3 regions of the Streptomyces sp. NPDC048623 genome follow, and region 1 is predicted to be linked to each of the others. Evidence: riboswitches for the same ligand, from Rfam matches in the RefSeq annotation. Region 1 holds a riboswitch; each other region holds the start of a gene.
What was found. A riboswitch is a leader RNA that binds a small molecule or an ion and turns the genes downstream of it on or off. The one in region 1 is predicted to bind thiamine pyrophosphate.

Region 2: another riboswitch for thiamine pyrophosphate. It lies ahead of thiO (glycine oxidase ThiO); the one in region 1 lies ahead of thiC (phosphomethylpyrimidine synthase ThiC).
Region 3: another riboswitch for thiamine pyrophosphate. It lies ahead of AB0C73_RS32850 (thiamine ABC transporter substrate-binding protein); the one in region 1 lies ahead of thiC (phosphomethylpyrimidine synthase ThiC).

What each region holds. Positions count from the first base shown of each region.
Region 1 covers NZ_JBEZHV010000019.1:142,122-146,394, reverse strand. Annotated here, with positions in the region: gene AB0C73_RS25665 (SsgA family sporulation/cell division regulator) at 111-545, shown strand; gene AB0C73_RS25660 (YibE/F family protein) at 580-1,953, opposite strand; TPP riboswitch at 2,026-2,140, shown strand; gene thiC (phosphomethylpyrimidine synthase ThiC) at 2,135-3,967, shown strand; gene AB0C73_RS25650 (NUDIX hydrolase) at 4,112-4,273, shown strand, end outside.
Region 2 covers NZ_JBEZHV010000012.1:218,149-222,421, reverse strand. Annotated here, with positions in the region: gene pknB (Stk1 family PASTA domain-containing Ser/Thr kinase) at 1-25, opposite strand, end outside; gene AB0C73_RS19750 (thiazole synthase) at 151-945, opposite strand; gene thiS (sulfur carrier protein ThiS) at 951-1,175, opposite strand; gene thiO (glycine oxidase ThiO) at 1,172-2,353, opposite strand; TPP riboswitch at 2,351-2,463, opposite strand; gene AB0C73_RS19735 (FAD-dependent oxidoreductase) at 2,576-3,814, shown strand; gene AB0C73_RS19730 (Rv2175c family DNA-binding protein) at 3,858-4,232, shown strand.
Region 3 covers NZ_JBEZHV010000034.1:9,028-13,300, reverse strand. Annotated here, with positions in the region: gene AB0C73_RS32855 (iron ABC transporter permease) at 1-1,067, opposite strand, end outside; gene AB0C73_RS32850 (thiamine ABC transporter substrate-binding protein) at 1,127-2,224, opposite strand; TPP riboswitch at 2,307-2,417, opposite strand; gene rlmN (23S rRNA (adenine(2503)-C(2))-methyltransferase RlmN) at 2,447-3,553, opposite strand; gene AB0C73_RS32840 (hypothetical protein) at 3,693-4,273, shown strand, end outside.

The sequences.
Region 1 (4,273 bases):
GCTTACAGCACGATTGCGTCAAGAGGGCCATGGGGGATCATTCCTGGCCGTTTCGACCACAGCTTTCAGCAGCGCGTTTACACAACTGCTCATCAACTGCGGGGTACATGATGCGAGAGACGGTTCAGGCCGAGGTCTTGATGAGCTTCCTCGTCTCCGAGGAGCTCTCCTTCAGGATCCCGGTGGAACTGCGATACGAGACCCGCGATCCCTACGCGGTGCGGATGACGTTCCACCTTCCCGGAGACGCGCCGGTGACCTGGGCGTTCGGCCGGGAGCTGCTGCTCGACGGGATCAACCGGCCGAGCGGGGACGGCGATGTGCACATCTCCCCGACCGAGCCCGAGGGCCTCTCCGACGTGATGATCCGTCTCCAGGTCGGCGGCGACCGCGCCCTGTTCCGCGCGAGCGCGCCGCCGCTGGTCGCCTTCCTCGACCGTACGGACAAACTCGTCCCGCTCGGTCAGGAACGGACACTGGGCGACTTCGAGGACCACCTCGAGGCCGCGCTCGGCCGGATCCTCGCGGAGGAGAACGCGGGCTGACGGCAGGGCTGTTCAGCCCCCCCGCTCCCCGCCGTCACCTGGCGCGCCGCCGGCGCCCGCCGCGCCCGGCACCACGTCCGCCCCGACGGCCCCCGCCCGCCGGCTCGGCCTCCGTCCCCGGCCGGTCCGCCGAGACGACGAGCGCCGCGAGAGCGGTGGTGATCGGCACCGAGGCGACCAGGCCGATCGAACCGACGAGTGTCCGGACGATCTCCTCCGCCACCAGCTCGCTGTTGGCGACCGTCCCCACGCTGCTCTGCGCGATCGAGAACAGCAGCAGCAGCGGCAGCGCCGCGCCCGCGTAGGCCAGGACCAGGGTGTTCACCACCGAGGCGATGTGGTCGCGACCGATCCGGATCGCCGCGCGGTAGAGCCTGCGCGGCCCCATGTCCGGGTCGGCCTGGTGCAGTTCCCAGACCGCGGAGGTCTGGGTCACCGTCACGTCGTCGAGCACACCGAGCGAGCCGATGATGATCCCGGCGAGCAGCAGACCGGACATGTCGATCTCCGGGTAGAGCCCGTGGATGAGGCCGGTGTTGTCGTCCGTGTTGCCGCTGAGCGCGGCCCAGTCGATGAACACCGAGCCGAGCAACCCGATCAGCAGCAGCGAGACCAGGGTGCCGAGCACGGCGACCGAGGTGCGGGCGGAGAGGCCGTGGCACATGTAGAGCGCGATGAGCATGATCGCGCTCGACCCGACGATGGCGACCAGGAGCGGATTCGAGCCCTGGATGATCGCCGGCAGGATGAAGAGCGTCAGCACCAGGAAGCTGATGGCGAGCGCGATCAGCGCCATCACGCCGCGCATCCGGCCGACGATCACGACGGCGAGCGCGAAGATGCCGGCGAGCACCGCGATGGGCACCTTCCGGTTCACGTCGGTGACGGAGTACTGCAGGTCGCGCGGGGCGTCGGGCGCGTACGCCACCACCACGCCCTGCCCCTCGTGGAGTTGGCGTGGCGCGTCCGGCTGCACGATCTCGGTGAACTTCCGGCCCTTGTCGGGGCCGGTGGTCACCTCGACCGTCGCCTTCGCGCACTGCCCCTGCTGCCCGTTGACCGCCTCGCGGCCCTGCGGGGTGGAGGTGTCGCCGGTCGGCGGGACCTGGGCGGCGTTCACGTCCTTGCAGTCGACGTGCTCGACGGCGACGACCGTGCCCTGCTCGGTCTGCCGGTCGAAGCCGACGCCGGTGCGCTGGTGGCCGGGCGTGCCGCCCGGCCACAGGACGAGGAGCCCGACGGCGACGGCGGTGGCGAAGGGGATGAGGATCGCCGCGATGACCTTGCGCAGATGGCGGGAGACGGGTGCGGCGGGACCGTGGCCGTGGGAGTGGCCGTGGGGATGCCCGTGGGAGTCCCCGTGTCCGTCGTGGCCGTGGGGTTCGGGGGTCTGCTGTGTCGACGTCACCGGCCGATCATCGCAAGAACGTCTCGGGCCCCACTGTTCAGCACGCCAGGAAGGGCGCTAGCGTGGTGGCGACTTTGCACACGCGGGAGCTCGGAGCACCGGGCTGAGAGGGCGCTGAAGATCGCTGCGCCGACCGCCGAACCTGTTACCGGGTAATGCCGGCGTAGGGAGATTCGGTCACATGACCATTCGCGATGCACGCACGCCTGCCTCCGACCAGAACGACGGCCAGAACACCCCGCGAAGCGAGGGACAGGGCCAGAGCCAGGGCGGGCGTACGCCGGGCTGGCACAAGGGCTACGTCGAGGGGTCGCGCCCCGACCTGCGGGTGCCCGTCCGCCAGGTGCACCTCACCAACGGCAAGGACGTGACGCTGTACGACACGTCCGGTCCGTACACCGACCCCACCGTCGACACCGATGTGCGCCGCGGCCTGGCGCCGCTCCGCGAGAACTGGATCATCGCGCGCGGCGACACCGAGGAGTACCCGGGCCGTCCGGTCCGGCCGGAGGACGACGGCATCAAGCACACCTCGCCGCGCGGCGGCGGGCTGAAGAACCTCGACGCGGTCTTCCCCGGCCGCCCGCGGCTGCCCCGCCGCGGGCGTGCCGGCCAGGCGGTGACGCAGCTCGCGTACGCCCGCCGGGGCGAGATCACCCCGGAGATGGAGTACGTCGCGATCCGCGAGAACGTCTCCCCCGAGGTCGTACGGGAGGAGATCGCGGCGGGCCGCGCGGTGCTGCCGGCCAACGTCAACCACCCGGAGATCGAGCCGATGATCATCGGCAAGCGGTTCCTGGTGAAGGTCAACGCCAACATCGGCAACTCCGCGGTGACCTCCTCCATCGAGGAGGAGGTGGAGAAGATGACCTGGGCGACCAAGTGGGGCGCCGACACGGTCATGGACCTCTCCACCGGCCGCAACATCCACACCACCCGCGAGTGGGTGCTGCGCAACTCCCCCGTGCCGATCGGCACCGTGCCGCTCTACCAGGCCCTGGAGAAGGTCGACGGCAAGGCCGAGGAGCTGACCTGGGAGATCTACAAGGACACGGTCGTCGAGCAGGCCGAGCAGGGCGTCGACTACATGACGGTGCACGCGGGCGTGCTGCTGCCGTACGTGCCGCTCACCGCGCGCCGCAAGACCGGCATCGTCTCGCGCGGCGGCTCGATCATGGCCGCCTGGTGTCTCGCGCACCACAAGGAGAACTTCCTCTACACGAACTTCGAGGAGCTCTGCGAGATCCTCGCGGCGTACGACGTCACGTACTCGCTCGGCGACGGCCTGCGCCCCGGCTCGATCGCGGACGCCAACGACGAGGCGCAGTTCGCGGAGCTGCGCACGCTCGGCGAGCTGAACACGATCGCCAAGCGCCACAACGTGCAGACGATGATCGAGGGCCCGGGCCATGTCCCGATGCACAAGATCAAGGAGAACATCGACCTCCAGCAGGAGATCTGCGAGGAGGCGCCGTTCTACACGCTCGGCCCGCTGACCACGGACGTCGCCCCGGCGTACGACCACATCACCTCGGGCATCGGCGCGGCGATGATCGCCTGGTGGGGCACCGCGATGCTCTGCTACGTCACGCCCAAGGAGCACCTCGGCCTGCCGAACAAGGACGACGTTAAGACCGGCGTCATCACCTACAAGATCGCGGCCCACGCGGCGGACCTCGCGAAGGGCCACCCGGGTGCGCAGGAGTGGGACGACGCCCTGTCGGACGCGCGCTTCGAGTTCCGCTGGGAGGACCAGTTCAATCTGGCCATGGACCCGGTCACGGCCCGTGAGTTCCACGACGAGACGCTGCCGGCGGAGCCCGCGAAGACGGCGCACTTCTGCTCGATGTGCGGCCCGAAGTTCTGCTCGATGAAGATCAGCAGAAGCATCACAGAGCAGTTCGGCGGCGACGACCCTCTGACCAGCGACGATGAGGCTCGTGCGGGGATGCTGGCCAAGTCGGCCGAGTTCGCTGCTCAGGGGAACCGGCTCTACCTGCCGATTGCGGACTGATCTTCTGACGTCTCAGTGTCCCCCGGCATACGTCCGGGGGACTCGCGTCTCCATATTCGTCAGGGTGACGTGAATCTCTCCCAACCCGGCCATCGGGAAGACCTGCTCTGCGATGCTAGGGGTTGATCGAGAGGGGCAGCAGCGATGCAGTGGAAGATCCACGGGGAACGTCCGATCTATGAGAACCAGTGGGTCAACCTGTGGTTGACCGATGTGGAACAGCCGGACGGGCGCCGGTGGGAGTACCACGTCGTCAAGCTCCGGCACCTGGCCGTGGCCGCCGTGATCAACGACAAGCAAGAGATC
Region 2 (4,273 bases), on a different contig from region 1:
GGGGGTCCTGAAGGGTCGTGTCCACGGCCACGAGTCTACGAGCCGTGACCTGGTCCCCCTTCCGTACGACCCCGACTGCAGCGCAGCTGTGACGTCGGAGCCGTACGGAACACGGAGCCGTACGGAAGGGGGACCGTCTGAACGGGGGTGTCAGAACGCGGGGCGTTCCGGATCGAGCCGCGCGCGGCCCTCCTGCGGCGAGGAGGCCTCGGCGAAGTGGCGGCGCGGGATGCGGCCCGCCCGGTGCGCGAGCCGGCCCGCCTCGACGGCGTGCCGCATGGCGGCGGCCATCAGGACCGGCTCCTGGGCGCGGGTGACCGCCGAGGCGAGCATCACCGCCGAGCAGCCCAGCTCCATGGCCAGCGCCGCGTCCGAGGCCGTGCCGGCGCCCGCGTCCAGGATCACCGGCACCCCGGCCCGCTCGGTGATCAGCTGGAAGTTGTGCGGGTTGCGGATGCCGAGGCCGGACCCGATGGGCGAGCCGAGCGGCATGATCGCGGCGCAGCCCGCGTCCTCCAGCTTCCGGGCGAGGACCGGGTCGTCATTGGTGTACGGCAGGACCACGAAGCCGTCGTCGACCAGGGTCTCCGCCGCGTCGAGCAGCTCCACCGCGTCGGGCAGCAGGGTCCGCTCGTCGGCGATGACCTCCAGCTTGATCCAGTTCGTGCCGAGCGCCTCACGGGCGAGCCGCGCGGTCAGCACCGCCTCTCCGGCCGTGAAGCAGCCCGCCGTATTGGGCAGCACCCGGATGCCGAGCCGGTCGAGGACGGAGAGCACCGAGCCCTGCACCTGCGGGTCCAGACGGCGCATGGCGACGGTGGTGAGCTCCGTGCCGCTGGCGACCAGGGAGCGTTCGAGCACGTCGAGGCTGGGAGCCCCGCCGGTGCCCATGATCAGACGGGAGGAGAACTCGGTCCCGCCGAGCGAGAACAGGTCGTCGGACATCGCGCTCAGCCCCCCTGCACCGCGGTCAGGACCTCGACCCGGTCGCCGTCGGCGAGCGGGGTCGCGGCCCACTGGCTGCGCGGCACCACGGTCTCGTTGACGGCGGCGGCCACCCCGGAGTGCGCGCTGGTGAGGCCGGCGACGAGGGCGGCGAGGGAGAGCGGACTCTCCAGGACTCGGACCTCCCCGTTCACGAGCACGTTCACGGTGACGGACAGGGGCGCGGTCATACGTGCTCCAGGGGTGCGGGGGAGAAGCGGCGGGCGGTGAAGGCGCGGGCCTCGTCCGGCAGCGCGCCGGTGGTCAGGGCCTCCGCCATGACGTCGCCGGTGACCGGGGTGAGCAGGACCCCGTTGCGGTAGTGGCCGGTGGCGAGCTGGAGCCCGGGCAGGGCGCTGGGGCCGAGCAGCGGCGCGTTGTCGGGGGAGCCGGGGCGCAGCCCGGCGATGGTCTCGGTGAGCGGCAGCTCGGTGATGCCGGGGACCAGCTCGTGCGCGTCGCGCAGCAGCTCGTACACCCCGCCGGCGGTGACGGTGGTGTCCCAGCCGAGCTCCTCGCTGGTGGCGCCGACGACCAGCTCGCCGTTCTCGCGCGGGACCAGGTAGACCTGGCTGCCGCGGACCATCGCGCGGACGGTGCGGGACAGGAACGGCGCGTACGCGGGCGGCACCCGCAGCCGCAGGACCTGGCCCTTCACGGGCCGCACCGGCGGCAGCACCTCCTCCGGTACGCCGTCGAGCCGGCCGCTCATGCTGCCCGCGGCGAGCACGACCTGGTCGGCGGTCAGCTCGGTGCCTCCCGCGAGGACCGCGCCGCGCGCCCGGTCCCGTACCACCGTGAGCCGCTCGGCGAGCGCGCGGTGGAAGACCACCCCGGCCCGCTCGCAGGCCAGGACCAGCGCGTCGGCGAGCCGGCGCGGGTCGACCTGGTGGTCGCCGTCCACCCGCAGCCCGCCCCGTACGCCAGGCGCCAGCATGGGCTCAAGACGGCGGCAGTCGCGCCCGCTCAGCCACTCGGAGGCGAGTCCGCAGCGGGTCTGCAGGGCGTGCAGCTCGCGCAGATGGGCCCGGTCGTCGGCGTCGAGCGCGACCGCGAGGGTGCCGCAGGCGCGGTAGCCGACGTCGTGGCCGGTGGCCTCGGTGAGTTCGGCGACGAAGCCGGGATAGCGGCGGGCCGAGGCGAGGTTGAGGCCCAGCAGGGTCTCCTCGCCGTAGTGGAGTTCGGAGACCGCGGCGAGCATGCCCGCCGCCACCCGGGCGGCCCCGCCGCCCGGTTCGGGGTCGGCCACGGCGACCCGCAGCCCGCGCTGCGCCGCCCGCCAGGCCGTGACCAGGCCGATGACTCCGCCCCCGATGACGAGGACGTCGAACGTTCCGGATGTACCGGACGTGTCGGATGTATGCGACATGGGCGTCCAGCCCCTCCCTTCGCCGGCATGACCCGGATCAGGTTCGTACGGTCGGAGGCCGGCCAGCCTCCCTCTCAGCCCGGTCCGTCCGGGCTCCCGCGAGTGCTCAGGGGCCACCCTAGCCCGTGCCCCCGCCCGGTCCACAGGGCCACCCGGCCCTTGCCCCGGCCCTGGCCCCGCCCCCCGCTTCCTGATGGTCCGTCAGGTGCGTAGGGTGGACGGGTGAGCGAGCAGAAGCAGGAACCGCAGCCGGCCGGGCGGCACGTCGTGATCGTGGGCGCCGGAATGGCGGGCGTCCAGACCGCCGTCGCCCTGCGCGAACAGGGTTTCACCGGCCCCGTCACCCTCATCGGCGCCGAACCCCACCAGCCCTACGACCGGCCGCCGTTGTCCAAGGCCGTGCTGCTCGGCAAGGCCGAGGACTCCGCCTTCGACGTCGACTTCGCCGCCCTCGGCATCGACCTCCGGCTCGGCGTCGAGGTCACCGGGCTGCGCCCCGCCGACCACCAGGTGGACACCGAGACCGGCCCCGTGCCGTACGACGTCCTCGTCGTCGCCACCGGCGCCCACCCGCTCACCCTGCCCGGCTCCGAAGGCGTCCCCGGCGTCCATCTGCTGCGCACCCTCGACGACGCCGCACGGCTCAAGCCCGTCCTGGAACGCCGCCACGACATCGTCGTCGTCGGCGCCGGCTGGATCGGCGCCGAGTTCGCCACCGCCGCCCGCGAGGCCGGCTGCGCCGTCACCGTCGTCGAGGCCGCCGACCGCCCCCTCGCCGGCGCGCTGCCCGCCGAGGTCACCGACCCCATGAGCGCCTGGTACGCCGAGAACGGCGCCGAACTCCGGCTCCACGCGCGTGTGCGGCGCATCGAGGAGGGCCGGGTCGTCCTCGACGGACCCGACGGCACCACCACCGCCCTTCCCGCCGACGCCGTCGTCATCGGCATCGGCGCCCGCCCCGCCACCGACTGGCTGGCCGGCTCCGGCGCCGCCCTCGACCCGAGCGGCGCGCTGACCGCCGACGACCGGCTGCGCACCTCGCTGCCCGACGTGTACGCGGTCGGCGACTGCGCCTCCTTCCCCTCCGCCCGCTACGGCGAGCGGCTTCTCGTGCACCACTGGGACAACGCCCTCCAGGGCCCGCGCACCGTCGCCGCCGCCATCACCGGCGGCGAGGCCGCGCCGTACGACCCGGTGCCCTACTTCTGGTCCGAGCAGTTCGGGCGCTTCGTCCAGTACGCCGGGCACCACGGCGCCGCCGACACCCTGCTGTGGCGCGGCGACCCGGCGGAGCCGGCCTGGTCGGTGCTGTGGCTGCGCGACGGGACCCCGGTCGCCCTGCTCGCCGTCGGCCGCCCCCGCGATCTGGCCCAGGGCCGCAGGCTGATCGAGCAGCGCGTTCCGGTCGATCCGGCGAAGGCCGCGGACCCCTCCGTCCCTCTGAAGGCCGCAGTCCGGTAGGGCCCGACTACCGACTGTCAGTCCGGGATGGCACGCTTGTCCCGTGACCGAGATTGACGCAAAGACCGATGCTCTCGTCCCCGACTGGCTCTTCCTCCCCGACGTCGCGGAGATGCTCGACGTCGAGGTGACGCGCGTGCGGCAGTTGGTGAAGGAGGGCCAGCTCATCGCCGTCCGCCGCGAAGTGCGCCCCGGTGAGAAGATCCTCCAGGTGCCGGCCGCCTTCATCCAGGGCGACAAGGTCGTCAAGGGCCTCGTCGGCACCCTGACGCTGCTCCGGGACGACGGCTTCACCGACGAGGAGATGCTGGAGTGGCTCTTCACTCCGGACCCGAGCCTGCCCGGCACCCCGGCGCAGGCGCTGAGCGAGAATCGCGGCACGGAGGTGAAGCGCCGCGCCCAGGCGCTCGCGGTCTGACCGGCGGGTTCTGACCCGCAGGGTCTGACCGGCAGGGTCTG
Region 3 (4,273 bases), on a different contig from region 1:
GCCGCCGCGGCGAGCCCGCCGATGGCGACGGCGATGCCGGTCGCGGCCAGCGCGTACTGGAGCGAGTTCACGATCGTGTCGGTCAGCGGGACGAGGAAGGTGCCGCCCTCGTCGACGTGCCCGAGCGCCCGGTAGTAGTCGAGGCCGTAGCCGTCGGAGGTGGCGAGCGAGCGTTCCACGAGCACGGCGAGCGGCGCGAGGATCAGCAGCGCGACGGACAGCAGCACCCCGCCGAGCAGCGCCCACTGCCCGGGGCCGTGCGGCCGGCGCGCGGTGCGCTCCGCCGGGACCAGGCGCAGCGCCGTCTCCCGGCGCCGTACCACGCGCGCGTGCACCGCGAGGACCGTGCCGACGGCGACGAACTGCACCATGGTGAGCACGGCGGCCGTGGACAGCTGCAGCCGGTCGGCGGTCTGCCGGTAGATCTCGGTCTCCAGGGTGGAGTACGCGGGGCCGCCGAGGATCTGCACGATGCCGAAGGAGCTCGCGGTGAACAGGAACACCATGAGCGCGGCGGCGGCCACCGACGGCATGAGCGTGGGCAGCGTGACCGTCCGCCAGGCCCGCCACCGGGACGCGCCGAGGACCCGCGCGGCCTCCTCCTGGCGCGGGTCGAGCTGCGACCAGAGGCCGCCGACGGTGCGGACGACGACCGCGTAGTTGAAGAAGACATGGGCGAGGAGGATCGCCCAGACGCCGGTGTCGAGCCGCAGCCCCCACCAGTCGTCGAGCAGCCCGCGCCGCCCGACGAGCGCCAGGAACGCCGTGCCCACCATCACCGTCGGCAGCACGAACGGCACCGTCACCACGGCCCGCAGCACCTGCTTGCCGGGGAAGTCGAACCGGGCGAAGGCATACGCGCCGGGCAGCGCGACGAGCAGGGTCAGCGCCGTCGACGCGAGCGCCTGCCACAGCGTGAACCACAGGACGTCGAGGATCTCCGGCCGGGCGAGGGTCTCGCCGAACCGGCCGAACTCCCACCGCCCGTCCGGCCTGAGCCCGCGCTCCACGATGGAGGCGACGGGCCAGGCGAAGAACACCGCGAAGAACGCGACGGGCAGCAGCATGAGACCCAGCCGCGTCGCGCTCCCCGCCGCGCTCCCCCGGAGCGTACGGCTGACGCGGACTACTTCACGACGAGCGAGGTCCACTGCTGGATCCACTGGTCACGATTGTCGGCGATCTTCTTCGGCGCCATCGTCTCCGGCTTGTCGATCACCACACCGTGCTTGGTGAACAACTCCGGCAGCGTCGCGTCATTGGCCACCGGGTTGACGAACATCTTCAGCGGCATGTCGTCCTGGAACTTCTTCGAGATGAGGAAGTCGATCAGCTTCTTGCCGCCCTCGGGGTTCTTCGCCCCGTTCAGCAGGCCCGCGAACTCGATCTGCCGGAAGCAGGTGCCCGTGGACACACCGGTCGGCGCGACCTTCGGCTGCGGCTCCGCGTACAGCACCTCGACCGGCGGGGAGGAGGCGTACGAGACGACGAGCGGGCGGTCGGCCTTCGCCTTCTTGCCGCCGGCCGAGCCGGAGAACTCCTGGTCGTAGGCGAGCTCCCAGCTGTCGACGGTCTTCACGCCGTTGGCCTTGAGCTTCTTCCAGTAGTCCTGCCAGCCGTCGTCGCCGTACTTCGCGGCCGTGCCGAGGAGGAAGCCGAGCCCCGGGGAGGACCGCTCCGGGTTCTCCACCACGAGCAGGTCCTTGTACTCCGGCTTCAGCAGGTCGTCGAAGGTCTGCGGCGGCGCCAGCTTCTTGTCGGCGAAGTACTGCTTGTCGTAGTTGACGCAGATGTCGCCGGAGTCGACCGGCGTGACCCGGTGCTGCTCCTTGTCGAGCTGCACCGCCGCCGGGATCCGGTCCAGGCCCTGTGCCTCGTACGAGGTGAAGATGCCGTTGTCGAGGGCGCGGGACAGCAGCGTGTTGTCCACGCCGAAGAAGACATCGCCCTGCGGGGAGCCCTTGGTCAGGATCTCCTTGTTGACGGCCTCGCCGGCGTCGCCGCTCTTGAGGATCTTGACCGTGAGGCCGGTCTGCCTGGTGAACTCCGCGAGCACCTCCTTGGAGGCGTCGAAGGAGTCGTGGCTGACGAGGGTGACGGTCTTGGGCATCGGCTGGTCGGTCTTGCCGCCCGCTTCCCGTACGTCGTCCGTGCCGCACGCGGCGAGGGTCGCGACGCCGAGCGCCGCGACGAGAGCGGCGGCTGCCGCCTTCTTGGTGTTCACGTGAATGTCCTCCTGGGTGTGACCAGGAAGAGACGCGGCCCTGCCCGCGCCGGGCGGACCGGGCGTGGGCAGGGCGCAACAGCTCGAGTTACGTCCGAACTCCCTACCCAGAATGACCTGGGCGAGGTTCAGAGGGTCTGCGGTCCTACGGTGACCGCACTCTCAGCGCTGTGGCGCTCCCCTGTCGGAATATGAAGATGTGTTCGAGGTCAGACTACAAGGTCAGCGTTCGGCGGCGGCCAGCTGTCCACAGGCGCCGTCGATCTCCTGACCGCGGGTGTCACGGACGGTGACCGGCACGCCGTGGCGGGCGATCGCCTCGACGAAGGCCTTCTCGTCCTCGGGGCGGGACGCCGTCCACTTGGACCCGGGCGTCGGGTTCAGCGGGATGAGGTTGACGTGCACCCGCTTGCCCTTGAGGAGGCGGCCGAGGAGGTCGCCCCGCCACGCCTGGTCGTTGATGTCGCGGATCAGCGCGTACTCGATGGAGATGCGGCGGCCCGACTTCTCCGCGTACTCCCACGCCGCGTCGAGCACCTCCCGCACCTTCCAGCGGGTGTTCACCGGCACGAGCGTGTCGCGCAGCTCGTCGTCCGGCGCGTGCAGCGACACCGCGAGCCGGCACTTGAAGCCCTCGTCGGCGAACCGCCGCATCGCCGGCACCAGGCCGACGGTCGACACGGTGATCCCGCGCTGCGACAGGCCGAGCCCGTCCGGCTCCGGGTCGGTGAGGCGGCGGATGGCGCCGACCACGCGCTTGTAGTTGGCGAGCGGCTCGCCCATTCCCATGAACACGATGTTCGACAGGCGCGCCGGGCCTCCCGGCACCTCGCCGTCGCGCAGCGCGCGCATCCCGTCGACGATCTGGTGCACGATCTCCGCCGTCGACAGGTTCCGGTCGAGACCGGCCTGCCCCGTCGCGCAGAACGGGCAGTTCATGCCGCAGCCGGCCTGCGAGGAGATGCACATGGTCACCCGGTCCGGGTAGCGCATCAGCACCGACTCCACGAGCGTGCCGTCGTGCAGCCGCCACAGCGTCTTACGGGTGGTGTCGTCGTCGCACGAGATGTGCCGCACCACCGACATCAGATCGGGCAGCAGCTCCCCCGCGAGCTTCTCGCGCGACGCGGCGGGGATGTCGGTCCACTCCGCCGGGTCGTGCGCGTAGCGCGCGAAGTAGTGCGTGGACAGCTGCTTGGCGCGAAACGGCTTCTCGCCGATCGCGGCGACCGCCTCCTTGCGCTCGGCGGGCGACAGGTCGGCGAGGTGCCGCGGGGGCTGCTTGGCTCCGCGCGGGGCGACGAAAGTGAGTTCTCCGGGCTTGGGCATGGTGGTACCAGTGTCGCAGACGGATTCCCGGCGGCGACCGGACGCGAGTTGTTGATCAACGACCCGTGAGGTTAAGTGATCATGCCAAGTGTCCGGTCGTGTCGCGGCCGGACCGTGATCGGGTGGTCGGAGGAGTTCGGTGAAGGCTGTTGTACGGGGGGCCGCCGTCGCGGCCGTGCTGGCACTCACGGGGGCGGCGTGCGGGGAGGGGAACTCGACGGCGGGAAGCGCGGGCGCGGGAGGCACGGCGGCGGGGAGCACCGCGGCGGCGAGCACCGGGGCGTCTCCCGCCTCGATCGACGCGACGGGTCTGTTCTCCGCCCTCCCGGTCGAGTCCGGCGTGGGTGACATCTTCGTCGGCGACGACGCCGCGGTGATACAGGACGGCGAGGCGCTCGCCGAGTGCTCGAAGGAGACGGAGTCGTCCTGCGCCGGGATCCAGGCCGCGGGGAAGAAGGAGATGGAGGCACGCGGGTCGGACGAGACGCGCCTGGAATTCACCCTCTTCACCTTCGCCACGACGGACCAGGCCGCCGGGGCGATGAAGGATCTGGCGGAGCAGCGGCGGAAGCGGAGCGCGGAGAACGGCACCCCGCCCCAGCCGCTCACCATCGACTCCGGGGCCGACGAGACCGAGGCGATGCGGGACGGCGACCGCTGCCACATCATCATGCGCATCGGCACGGTCGTGTCCCACGTCTATACCAACGGCGCGCAGGA